Regions from separate parts of the Pseudarthrobacter sp. IC2-21 genome, predicted to be linked through region 2. Evidence: predicted binding sites of a transcription regulator. Region 2 holds the regulator's gene; the other holds the start of a gene.
The links. The regulator HrcA, encoded in region 2, represses chaperone genes, less so after heat shock. The targets are predictions, from matches to a motif close to TTNGCACTCGNNNNNNNCGAGTGCNAA.
Positions count from the first base shown of each region.

Region 1: groES (co-chaperone GroES) is a predicted target of HrcA. The motif match lies at 5,171-5,197, and genes of this name have one in related genera.

Region 1 covers NZ_CP139145.1:3,029,880-3,035,977, forward strand. Annotated here, with positions in the region: gene SBP01_RS13865 (DUF389 domain-containing protein) at 1-728, shown strand, start outside; gene SBP01_RS13870 (ATP-dependent DNA ligase) at 755-2,293, opposite strand; gene SBP01_RS13875 (dihydrofolate reductase family protein) at 2,357-2,959, shown strand; gene groL (chaperonin GroEL) at 3,029-4,639, opposite strand; gene groES (co-chaperone GroES) at 4,718-5,011, opposite strand; gene SBP01_RS13890 (AI-2E family transporter) at 5,305-6,098, shown strand, end outside.
Region 2 covers NZ_CP139145.1:2,152,270-2,158,367, forward strand. Annotated here, with positions in the region: gene dnaJ (molecular chaperone DnaJ) at 1-1,042, opposite strand, end outside; gene hrcA (heat-inducible transcriptional repressor HrcA) at 1,116-2,129, opposite strand; gene SBP01_RS09925 (DUF3097 domain-containing protein) at 2,301-3,149, shown strand; gene SBP01_RS09930 (DUF4870 domain-containing protein) at 3,312-3,722, shown strand; gene hemW (radical SAM family heme chaperone HemW) at 3,795-5,024, opposite strand; gene lepA (translation elongation factor 4) at 5,050-6,098, opposite strand, start outside.

The DNA.
Region 1 (6,098 bases), 880 kb from region 2:
TGTCCCGCCGGGCGGAGGAAGCGGAATCCGTGGCGCCCGGGGACGGCGCGGATGCCATGATCTGGGACGAAGTCAGCCATCAGACGGGTGAGGACTCCCGGCTCACGTGGAGCTACCTTGCCTTCCTGGTGCTGGCCACCCAGCTCGCAGCCATCGGCATCGTGACGAATTCCACCATTGCCATTGTCGGGGCCATGGCCGTGGGCCCCGAGTTCGGTCCCCTGGCTGCCCTGGCCGTGGCACTGGTGAGGCGGCAATGGACCCTGGGGCGCCGCGCGGCCGTGGCGCTGGCCGTGGGCTTCCCTGTGGCCATGCTGCTGGCAGCCCTGACCGCATGGCTGTCCATCCCCCTGGGCCTCTTCCCCACCGATGCACTGGACACCGGGTCCGCCGTCGAGTTCATTTACCACCCCGGGCCCTACTCCCTGATTGTGGCGGTCCTGGCCGGAACCGCCGGGATGCTGTCCGTCATCAGCCGCCGTTCGGCTGCCCTGATCGGCGTCTTTATCTCGGTCACCACGGTCCCGGCCGCAGGGTTCGTTGCGGTGGCTCTGGTCCTTGGCGAGTACCAGAAGGCCGCCGGCTCGGCCCTGCAGCTGCTGGTCAACCTCGTGGGCATCGTGGCGGCGGCCTTCGCCGTCCTGGTGTTCTACCGGCTCATTTCCCGGCGGCTCCCCGAGGCCACGGCCAAGCGCCTCAAGTGGCAGCGTGCCCGGACCCTCGGTTAGCGGGACCGGGGATCCCTCCGGCCACGCTACGCCCGCGCCCCACCCGGCACGAGAAGCCCGCGCAACGTCTGGATAGTATCGGCCTCCGCCGCCGTTTTGTCGTCCCGGTAGCGCTTCACCCGGGCGAACCGGAGGGCGATTCCGCCGGGATAGCGCGAGGACTGCTGCACACCGTCGATGGCGATCTCCACCACGGTGACAGGATCCACCCAGACGGTGCCCGCCGTGCGCCGCACCTCGAGCTCCTGGAACCTCTCCGTCTGCCAGCGCAGCAGCGCGTCGGTGAGGCCCTTGAACGTCTTGCCCACCATCACATAGCCGCCGGGTTCACCGAACTCGCCGGCGGGGTCCAGGGCACCGAGATGCACATTCGACAGCAACCCGGCGCGCCGGCCCGAACCCCACTCGCAGGCAAGAACCACCAGATCGTAGGTCAGCACCGGCTTCACCTTGATCCAGTTCGAACCACGCCGGCCGGCAGCGTAGGCCGACCCCACCGCTTTCACAACCACGCCCTCATGACCCGCCGCGAGCGCCTCGCGGGACACTCGTTCGGCCACAGCGGCGTCCGCCGTGATCTCTCCCGGAATCCGGTAGTCGGGGGCGATGCGCCCGAGCAGGCCGAGGCGCGTGGACAGCGGCTCATCGAGCAGGTCGCGCCCGTCGAGGTGCAGGACGTCGAAGAACCACGGATGGAGCACCGCCGTCCGCGCAGCGTCCGCCCCGAAACGCGACATGGTTTCCTGGAAAGGCCGCGGACCGCCGTCCTCGTCGAGGGTGAGGGTCTCGCCGTCGAGAATCACATCCTGCACGGGCAGCCCGCGCACCACCTCCACCACCTCCGGCAGCCGGTGGGTCACCTCGGCCAGGGTGCGGGTGAAGATGCGGACATTCCCGCCGAGGCGATGGACTTGGATGCGGGCGCCGTCGAGCTTGTATTCCACGGACGCTTCCCCGGTAACCTCCAGCGCCTCACTGGTGCTGGCCGCGGTGGCGGCGAGCATGGGCAACACGGGGCGCCCGACGACGAGGCCCACGGCGTCCAATTGGGCTGCGGTGCCCGTGATGGCCAGCAGAGCCGTCCCGCCGAGATCCCCCGACAGCATGGCCGCGCGGCGGACTGCGTCCACCGGCTTGTCGGCGGCGCGGGCTACCGCGTCCGTCAGCACCCCCGCCAGGGCACCGGTGCGCAGCTCCCCCAGCAGCACCCCGGCGATGAAGGCCTGCTCACCTTCGGTGGCCGCCGCCGTGAGCCCCCGGAGGGTCGAGGCACGCTCCGCGGCTGACCCCGCGCCGCCCGCGGCGAGCAGCCGATCCAGGGCGGCGTCAAGATCGGACACGGTAAGGCCCGGTTCGGTGGCCGGTTCACCCATGGCCGCCGACATGCCGCGCCAACCGACGCCAACCCTGCCCTGGCGCGGCCGGGCCGTCAGCAATCCGACCACGGTGGGGATGTCCCCCGGTTCGAGGCGGCGCAGCAGGTCAGCCAGTGCTTCGACCTTCGCGAGCCGGGAGCGCGTGGACGTGACGGCCTGGGTTGTTCTCACGAGCTCATCGAGCAGCATGGCAACAGTCTGCCACGGCCGCCGGGTCTGGACAGCGCGGGAACACCGTTCCAGACTTGGTGGATGGGTATCATCGTCGCTAACCTGTTCATCACCCTCGACGGCGTCTACCAGGCGCCCGGCGGCCGCGAAGAAGACCCGGAAGGCGGTTTCGCCTACGGGGGATGGCAGGCCCCGGTGTCCGACGAGGAGGCCGGCGCAGCCATCGGCGAGGAAATCAACCGGATCGACGCCCTGCTCCTGGGACGTAAGACCTACGATATCTTCGCCGCCTACTGGCCCCACCAGACCGACGAGATCGGCGGCATCCTCAATAGCGTGCCAAAGTTCGTTGTTTCCAGCACTCTGACGGAGCCGGGCTGGGCGGGCACCACCGTGCTGCCGGACGCCGCGGCCGCGGGCCGGCTCCGCGAGGAATACGGCCAGGTGCACATGTTCGGCAGCGGCGCCCTCATCCGTTCACTGCTCGAGGCTGACGTGCTGGACCGCCTCCACCTCTGGCTTTATCCGGTCACCCTGGGGCAGGGCAAGCGCCTCTTCGATGCCGGGACCATCCCCGCCACCTTCCGCCTCGCGGAGCCGGCCCGATCCTTCCCGAAGGGTGCGGTGTCACTGGTCTACGAACGCGCGGGCGGCGTCGAGACGCGGGACATGGCGGACACTTAAGGGCCGCGGTCGCGGGTACACAAAAAACCGGCCCAGCCGAGGCTGGACCGGTTTTTGTGTGACCATCAGCTAGTGGCTGTGGCCTGCGTGCTCGTCTTCTTCAGCGGGCTTCTCCACCACGAGGGTCTCGGTGGTGAGAACCAGCGCGGCGATGGAGGCCGCGTTGCGGAGGGCCGCACGGGTGACCTTGACGGGGTCGATGACGCCGGCACGGATCAGGTCTTCGTACTCGCCCGACTTGGCGTTGAAGCCGTTGTTGGTTTCGAGTTCGGCAACCTTGGCCGTGACAACGTAGCCGTCGAAGCCGGCGTTCTGGGCGATCCAGCGCAGCGGCTGGACCAGCGCACGGCGGACAATGCCCACAGCTGCGGCGGCGTCGCCTTCGAGGGCCTGCACTGCGGAGTCCTCGTCGAGGGCCTTCAGCGCGTGGATCAGTGCGGAACCGCCACCGGCCACGATGCCCTCTTCAAGGGCGGCGCGGGTGGAGGACACGGCATCTTCGATGCGGTGCTTCTTTTCCTTCAGCTCAACCTCGGTGGCTGCGCCAACCTTGATCACGCCGATGCCGCCGGCAAGCTTCGCCAGGCGTTCCTGAAGCTTTTCCTTGTCCCAGTCAGAGTCGGTGCGGGTCAGCTCGGCGCGCAGCTGGGCAACCCGGGCTGCGACGTCTTCTGCGGAACCGGCGCCGTCAACGATGGTGGTGTTGTCCTTGGTGACCGTGATGCGGCGGGCGGTACCCAGCACCTCGAGGCCAACGGTGTCCAGGCTGAGGCCCAGCTCCGGCGAGACAACCTGTGCACCGGTGAGGGTGGCGATGTCCTGCAGCATGGCCTTGCGGCGGTCGCCGAAGCCCGGAGCCTTGACGGCAACCACGTTCAGGGTGCCGCGGATGCGGTTAACGATCAGGGTGGACAGTGCCTCGCCCTCGATGTCTTCGGCGATGATGAACAGCGGCTTGGAGCTCTGCAGCGCCTTCTCCAGCAGCGGCAGGAAATCCTGGACCGAGGAGATCTTGCCCTGGTTGATCAGGATGAGGGCGTCCTCGAGGACGGCTTCCTGGCGCTCGGTGTCGGTCACGAAGTACGGGGACAGGTAGCCCTTGTCGAACTGCATGCCTTCGGTGAGGACCAGCTCGGTCTGCGTGGTGGAGGATTCCTCGATGGTGATCACACCATCCTTGCCGACCTTGCCGAATGCCTCGGCGAGGAGCTCGCCGATTTCGTCACTCTGGGCCGAGATGGCGGCCACGTTGGCTACCTGGGTACCCTCAACCGGGCGTGCGTTCTCCAGCAGGCGGGCAGCAACGGCTTCAACGGAAACCTCGATGCCGCGCTTGATCTGGCCCGGCGCGGCGCCGGCAGCAACGTTGCGCAGGCCTTCCTTGACCAGGGCCTGGGCCAGCACGGTGGCCGTGGTGGTACCGTCGCCGGCAACATCGTTGGTCTTGGTGGCTACTTCCTTGGCCAGCTGGGCGCCAAGGTTCTCGTACGGGTCATCAAGCTCAACTTCGCGGGCGATGGTGACGCCGTCGTTGGTGATGGTGGGTGCTCCCCACTTTTTGTCGAGGACAACGTTGCGGCCGCGGGGGCCGAGCGTCACCTTGACAGTGTTGGCGAGCTTATCAATGCCGGCTTCAAGCGACCGGCGGGCAGCGTCATTAAACGCAAGCTGCTTTGCCATGGTTTTGTCCTTTCAAGACAGAACCCCGTGCAGCTGACCAGCGGAATGCATGGTCAGCGGCACGGGGATCCAAAAGAGTTACTTTACGACGATCGCCAGAACGTCGCGGGCGGAGAGCACGAGGTACTCGGTGCCGCCGGTCTTGACTTCGGTTCCACCGTACTTGGAGTAGATAACAACGTCGCCAACAGCAACGTCCACCGGAACGCGGTGGCCGTCTTCGAAGCGGCCGGGGCCTACTGCAACAACTTCACCCTCCTGCGGCTTCTCCTGTGCGGAGTCCGGGATAACCAGGCCGGAAGCCGTGGTCTGCTCGGCTTCGAGCGGGCGGACAACAATACGATCCTCAAGAGGCTTAATAGAGACCGACACTCGGACCTCTCCTTCTACGTCAGCAAAATTCATGGACAGTTGAGCTGCTTCGCCGTGGCTGGCAAACCGTCGTCGCGGTGCCGGCAGCAGCCTGGCGGGCCGCTCTTCATGTGTTAGCACCCTCCTAGGGAGAGTGCTAATGACGACTCTATGTATTCGTTAGCACTCGGTCAAGGCGAGTGCCAGAATTACGTCCTCGGTGGACAAGTTCGACGCTTTTAATCCACACCCGGTCCCGCAGACTCGCACCGACCGTCCTACGTGATGGCGGCCCAGGTTCGGATAATGGCCTGATGGACAGTAACAGCACCCCCAGCCCATCCGACGGCGCTCCGTCACCGCTGCCGCCAGCATCATTCCCGTCCAGGATGGCCCTGCTCTGGACGGACAGCCTGGGCAGGGCCGCGGTCCGCTCCATCCAGGTACTGGCCGTGGGCGCGGTGGCCTGGGCTGCGGTCGCGGCCGCAACCCGCGTCCCGCTGGTCACCACTCCTGTTCTGATAGCCCTGATCCTGGCGTCTGCCATGGCACCCGTGGTCCGCTGGCTCGCAGGCCACGGCTGGCCGCGTGCCCTGGCCGTCCTCTCCTCGTTCCTGGTGATCCTCGCCGTCGCAGCCGGAGTGATCGGGGGAATCGTGACTCTGGTCCGGCAGCAGTCCAGCGCTCTTGCCGTCCGCGCCGAAGCGGGCATCGCGGAGCTCCAGAAGACCATCACCACCGGCCCGCTGCCCTTCTCCAGGGATCAGATCAATGCTGCCCAGAGTGAATTCCAGAAGTTCCTCTCCGGCGGAAGCCTGGGAGCCGATGCCCTCACGGGCCTGAGGACGGCCGGGGAGATAGCCGCCGGCACCGTCCTCACAGCCGTGATCCTGTTCTTTTTCCTCAAGGACGGAGAGAGGATCCGGAACTTCCTCATCGGGTTCCTTCCGGCCGACCGCCGCGGCACCGCGCACCTGGCTGCCGAACGCAGCCTCCTGGTGCTGGGCGGGTATGTGCGTGGAACCTTGATCATCGCCGCGATCGACGCCGTCATGGTCCTGGCGGGATTGCTGATCCTGCGCGTTCCCCTGGCACTGCCCCTGGCGGC
Region 2 (6,098 bases):
GCTTGGCGAGCTGACGCAGCAGGTCCTCCTGCGCCTGGTCGAGCTTCGAAGGCGTCTCCACCTGCAGGTGGACCAACAGGTCACCGCGGCCGTAGCCACGAAGATGCGTTACGCCCAGTCCGCGCAGCGTGATGACCTCACCGGACTGGGTGCCGGCTTTGACGTCGATTTCCTGCAGCCCGTCGAAGGTTTCCAGGGACACTTCCGTGCCCAGGGCGGCCGCGGTCATGGGGATGTGCAAAGTCGCGTGCAGGTCATCGCCGTCGCGGACAAAGGTGGGATCGTTGTTGACCCGGATTTCAACGTAGAGGTCACCGGCAGGTCCGCCGGCAGGTCCGGCCTCGCCCTGACCGGAAAGCTGGATCCGGGTGCCTGTTGCCACGCCGGCAGGCACTTTGATGGTGAGTGACCGGCGGCTGCGGATGCGGCCCTGGCCGTTGCACTCATTGCAGGGGTCCTTAATGACGGTTCCGAAGCCCTCGCAGGTGCCGCAGGGGGCGGCCGTCATGACCTGGCCCAGGATGGAGCGCACGGCCCGCTGGACCTGGCCGCTGCCACCGCAGATATCGCAGCGTTCAGGGTGGCTGCCCTCACGGCAGCACGAACCGTTACAGGTGGGGCAGGTGACGGCGGTATCCACTTCGAGCTTGCGGTTGACGCCGAAAACGGCGTCGCGCAGTTCGATCCGGACACTGATCAGCGCGTCCTGGCCGCGGCGGACCCGGGAGGCGGGACCCGAGGACCCGCCCGCACCGAAGAACGTATCGAAGATGTCCTGGAACGCGAACCCCTGGCCGGCGTAGGACCCGCCGCCGAAGCCGTTGTCAGTACCGTTTTCGTTGCCGGTGGTGTCATATACACGGCGCTTCTGGGGGTCCGAAAGGACCTCGTAGGCGTGGGTGACGGCCTTGAAGCGGTCCGACGCATCGTCCCCGGGGTTAACGTCCGGGTGAAGGGTGCGGGCCAGCTTGCGGTAGGCCTTCTTGATCTCTTCTCCGGTGGCTTCCGGCGAGACCCCGAGGACGTCGTAGTGGCTGCTCAAAGTTCGTATCTCTTCCCTGTTGTACTGCCGGCGGCGGTGCTGCCGGCACTGCTCTTCGTGCCTGGGCCGGCTGTTAAGGGCCCAGAATTCTTGACAGATAACGGGCTACTGCCCGCACTGCGGCCATGGTGGTGGGATAGTCCATCCGGGTGGGCCCCAGGACACCAACCTTGGCGGTGCTGTCCGGTCCGTAGGCGGTGGCCACCACGGAAGCTTCGGCGAGCCCGTCGTACGGGTTTTCCCGGCCTATGCTCACGGTCACGCCGCGCGGGTCCTGCGCCATGTCGCTGAGCAGGCGGAGCAGGACTACCTGTTCCTCCAGTGCTTCCAGGACAGGACCGATGCTGAGCGGAAAATCCACATTGGACCGGGCAAGGTTCGCGGTGCCGGCCATCACCATGCGGTCCTCCCTGCTGCTGTGGGCGAGCGTCTCCAGTCCATGGGCCAGCGCCTGGGCAGCTGCCCGCTGGCCCGGGGCGACGGAGGACACCACGCCAGGCAGGGACTGGGCCAGCCGGCTCAGCGGTGTTCCGGCCAGCGAACCGAGGAAGTGTGTCCGCAAAGCGGCGATGGCATCCTCGCCGAGGTCCTGGCCGACGTCGATTACACGCTGTTCCACCTTGCCGGTGGTGGCGATCAGCACCAGGAGGACCTGGCGTGGTGCCAGAAGGACAAATTCGATGTGGCGGATGGTGGCCCGGCTCAGGTGCGGGTACTGCACCACTGCCACCTGGTTGGTCAGCTGGGAAAGCAGCCTGACTGTCCTGTCCAGGACGTCATCCAAGTCATCCGCACCCTCCAGCAGCGACTGGATGGCCTTCTTCTCCGCCGGGGACAGAGGTTTGACGGCCGAGATCTGGTCCACAAACAGCCGGTAGCCCTTGTCCGTGGGGATCCGGCCCGCACTGGTGTGCGGAGCGGTAATCAGGCCCTCATCTTCCAGGGCGGCCATGTCGTTCCGGATGGTGGCGCTGGACACGCCGAGGTGGTGGCGCTCAACCAGGGCCTTGGAACCAACAGGCTCCCGGGAGTGCACGTAGTCCTCCACGATGGCCCGCAGTACTTCCAGTTTGCGCGGCTCGCTCACACTCCACCTCCATCCAGGATTGCCGTTCACTGCTTAGGTATTGGTCGCGGTTCGTTAGCACTCGACATGCCTAAGTGCTAACAGTCTAATATGACTCGCCCCGTTGTTAGCATTGGTACCGCTCCGGGCGAACATTCGGCGGCACGATCTAGCGCAAGGTGGAATGAATCCATGCAGTACCAGAACTGGGGTCCTCAGGAGATTGCCGCGCCGGTCCGGAGCGAACTCCCCGAAGTGCCAGTGGAGCGCGGCATGGTCATCGAAGACGCCCAGTCCGGCTGGGTCGGAGCGGTGACCCGGGTGGAGAAGTCCGGCGGCATGCACGTGGTTGCCCTTGAAGACCGGCGCGGCAAATCGCGGTCCTTCAAGCTGGGCTTCGGCTTCCTCCTCGAAGGCCAGCCCATCAGGCTGATGCCCCCGGCGCCCAGGCAGAACGCGGCCGTGCCGGCTGGACGCACGGCGTCCGGCTCGGTCAGCGTGGCGGGCCAGCGTGCCCAGGTGGCCAAGGCAAGCAGGATCTGGGTGGAGGGAAAGCACGACGCCGAACTCGTGGAAAAAGTGTGGGGTGACGATCTGCGGGTGGAGGGCATCGTCGTCGAGCCTTTGCACGGCATCGATGACCTCGCGGGGGCGGTGGCCGAATTCGGTCCCGGGCCCAACCGGCGGCTGGGGATCCTGGTGGATCACCTGGTACCGGACTCCAAAGAGTGGCGTATCGCCGCCGGGGTGATGGCGTCGAAGGGTGCCGCCGGGAACGTGCTGATTGTCGGGCACCCCTACGTTGACGTGTGGCAGGCGATCCGCCCTGCGGTGCTGGGCATTGAACAGTGGCCGGTGGTACCCCGCGGTCAGGATTGGAAAACCGGCATCCTTGCGGCATTTGGCTGGCCGCACGCCACGAAGGAAGACATCGGCCTGGGCTGGCAAAAACTGCTGGGCGCGGTCCGCAGTTACGCGGACTTGGAAGCGTCGCTGCTCGGGCGGGTGGAGGAGGTCATCGACTTCCTGACGGCGCCGTGACCCCTGGCGCCTCGCCCGCTGCCGGGCTGTTCCGGCCCTGGCCCCTGCGGACGACGGCAGCATTTGGCGGCACAACAAGTATTCTTGGTAGTGCGGAGGCTGTTCCTGCATCAGCCCGGCATTCTCCACATCAGCACGATTGCACTTTCGAAGGATGAAACCGTGGCACAAAACGCACGCGAGCACCGGGACGACCAAGGCCGTTCCGAGTACCAGGGCGTCCCCGCAAACGCGTTGCCCCTCACTGCCAGCGAGGACCGGCAATGGGCCACACTGGCACACTTTGGCGGGATCCTCGGTTGTGTACCGTCCCTGCTGATCTACCTGATCTTCCGTGAACGCGGACCGTTCACCGCACAGGAATCCAAGGAAGCGCTGAACTTCAGCCTGCCGCCCACCATCGCGGCGCTGGTGGCCAATCTTTTGGTCTTTATTCCGGTGGTGGGCAACATTTTTGCCGTCATCGCCACCCTCATCTGGATTGCACTGACCTGCTTCTCGGTGTCCGCCGGCATCCATGTCAACAAGGGCCAGCCGCACCGTTACCAGTACAACCTGCGCTGGATCAAGTAACTGCAACGCGAGGTCACTTCGCGCCCGATAATCGCATCGGGCCGGAAGTGACCCCGCGTTGATTTGGCCAGGCTAGTCGGGCAGGATCCTGCGGACCACTGCGTCCGCCAGGAGGCGGCCCTTCAGGGTCAGCACGAGCGTTCCCCTGATGGCGGCCGGCGCGTCAACGAGGCCCTCGGCCATGAGCCCGGCCACGGCGCGGCGTCCCGACTCCCCCAACGTTGCGATGGCGAGCCCCGAAACGAGCCGCGCCTCCAGCATGACGCGCTCCATTTCCCGCGTTTCGGCGTCGAGCGTTTCCCTGCCCGCCGCCGGCGAGAGCCCCTGGGCAAGCCGCCCGGCGTAGGCGGTGGGGTGCTTGACGTTCCACCAGCGCACGCCGCCCACATGCGAGTGCGCTCCCGGGCCGATGCCCCACCAGTCATCTCCGCGCCAATAGGCGAGATTGTGGCGGCAGGCCTGCTCCGGCGTCCGCGACCAGTTGCTGACCTCATACCAGCTGAGGCCTGCTTCGCCGATGAGTTGATCAGCGAGTTCGTACTTGTCGGCGTGGTCGTCGTCGTCGATGCCCGGGACGTCGCCCCGGCGGATCTGGGCGGCCAGTTTGGTGCCGTCCTCCACGATCAGCGCGTAGGCACTGATGTGGTCCGGCTCGTAGGACAGGGCCGTCTCCAGGGAGAAACGCCAGTCGTCCAGGGATTCGCCCGGCGTTCCGTAGATCAGGTCCAGGCTTACGGCCAATCCGGCCTCGCGGGCCCACTGCACCACCTGGGGCACCCTACTGGGAGTGTGCGTGCGGTCCAGGACCTTAAGAACGTGCGGGACGGCTGACTGCATGCCGAAGGAGACCCGGGTGAAGCCTGCGTTTTTCAGGACCGCCAGGGATTCCGGGGTGACGGAATCGGGGTTCGCTTCGGTGGTGACTTCAGCACCGTCCTCCAGACCCCATTCTTCGACGGCGGCGCCCAGGATCCGCGCGAGGTCATCGGCCGGGAGCAGGGTGGGGGTTCCGCCGCCGAAGAACACTGTGCTCATGGGGCGGGCCGGGAGGCCGGATTCGGTGAGGACCCGTGCTCCAAGCCGGACTTCGGAGATCGCCGTGTCCGCATAGGCGTCCTGCGAGGCTCCGCCGCCCAGTTCGGTGGCGGTGTAGGTGTTGAAATCGCAGTACCCGCACCGGACAGCGCAGAACGGGATGTGCACATACAGTCCGAAAGCCCGCCGCCCTGCACCGTCTGCTGCCTGGTCAGGCAGCAGACCGTCCGACGGCGCCGGGTCACCAAGGGGAAGAACGCTAGGCATCAGCGGGTCCCCCACTGAGCGGTGGTCACTTCTTTTTGGCCTTGTCCTTTGATTCGTCGGTGGTGAGTGCAGCGATGAACGCTTCCTGCGGCACCTCCACCGTACCCACCATCTTCATCCGTTTCTTACCTTCTTTTTGCTTCTCCAGCAGCTTGCGCTTACGTGAAATATCGCCGCCGTAGCACTTGGCGAGCACATCCTTGCGGATGGCGCGGATGCTTTCACGGGCGATGATCCGTGAGCCGATTGCGGCCTGGATGGGCACCTCGAACTGCTGGCGGGGAATGAGTTCGCGCAGCTTGGTGGTCATCATCACGCCGTAGGCGTATGCCTTGTCGCGGTGCGTAATCGCGGAGAACGCATCCACCTGTTCCCCTTGGAGCATGATGTCAACCTTGACCAGATCGGCCACTTGGTCGCCGTCGGCCTTCCAGTCCAGCGAGCCGTAGCCGCGGGTCTTGGATTTGAGGATGTCGAAGAAGTCAAAGACAATTTCGGCCAGGGGCAGGCGATATCGGATTTCCACCCGGTCCTCGGAGAGGTAGTCCATGCCGCCCATCACACCGCGCCGGCTCTGGCAAAGTTCCATGATGGCGCCCACGAATTCGTTGGGCGCCAGGATGGTGGCGGACACCATCGGCTCGCGGACCTCCGCGATCTTGCCGGAAGGGTACTCGCTGGGGTTGGTCACGTGGACCACTTTCTTGTCCTCCAGCGTGACCTCGTACTCCACGTTGGGAGCGGTGGAGATGAGGTCCAGGTTGTACTCGCGTTCGAGCCGCTCACGCGTGATTTCCAGGTGGAGCAGGCCCAGGAAACCGACACGGAAGCCAAAGCCCAGCGCGGCCGACGTCTCGGGCTCGTACACCAGTGCGGCGTCGTTGAGCATCAGCTTCTCGAGCGCGTCGCGGAGCACCGGGTAGTCAGTGCCGTCCAGCGGGTACAGGCCGGAGAACACCATGGGCTTGGCGTCGGCGTAGCCGGGGAGGGAGTCAGCGGCCGGCTTGGCAAGGTTGGTGACGGTATCGCCAACCTTGGACAGGCGCACATCCTTAACCCCGGTGATGAGGTAAC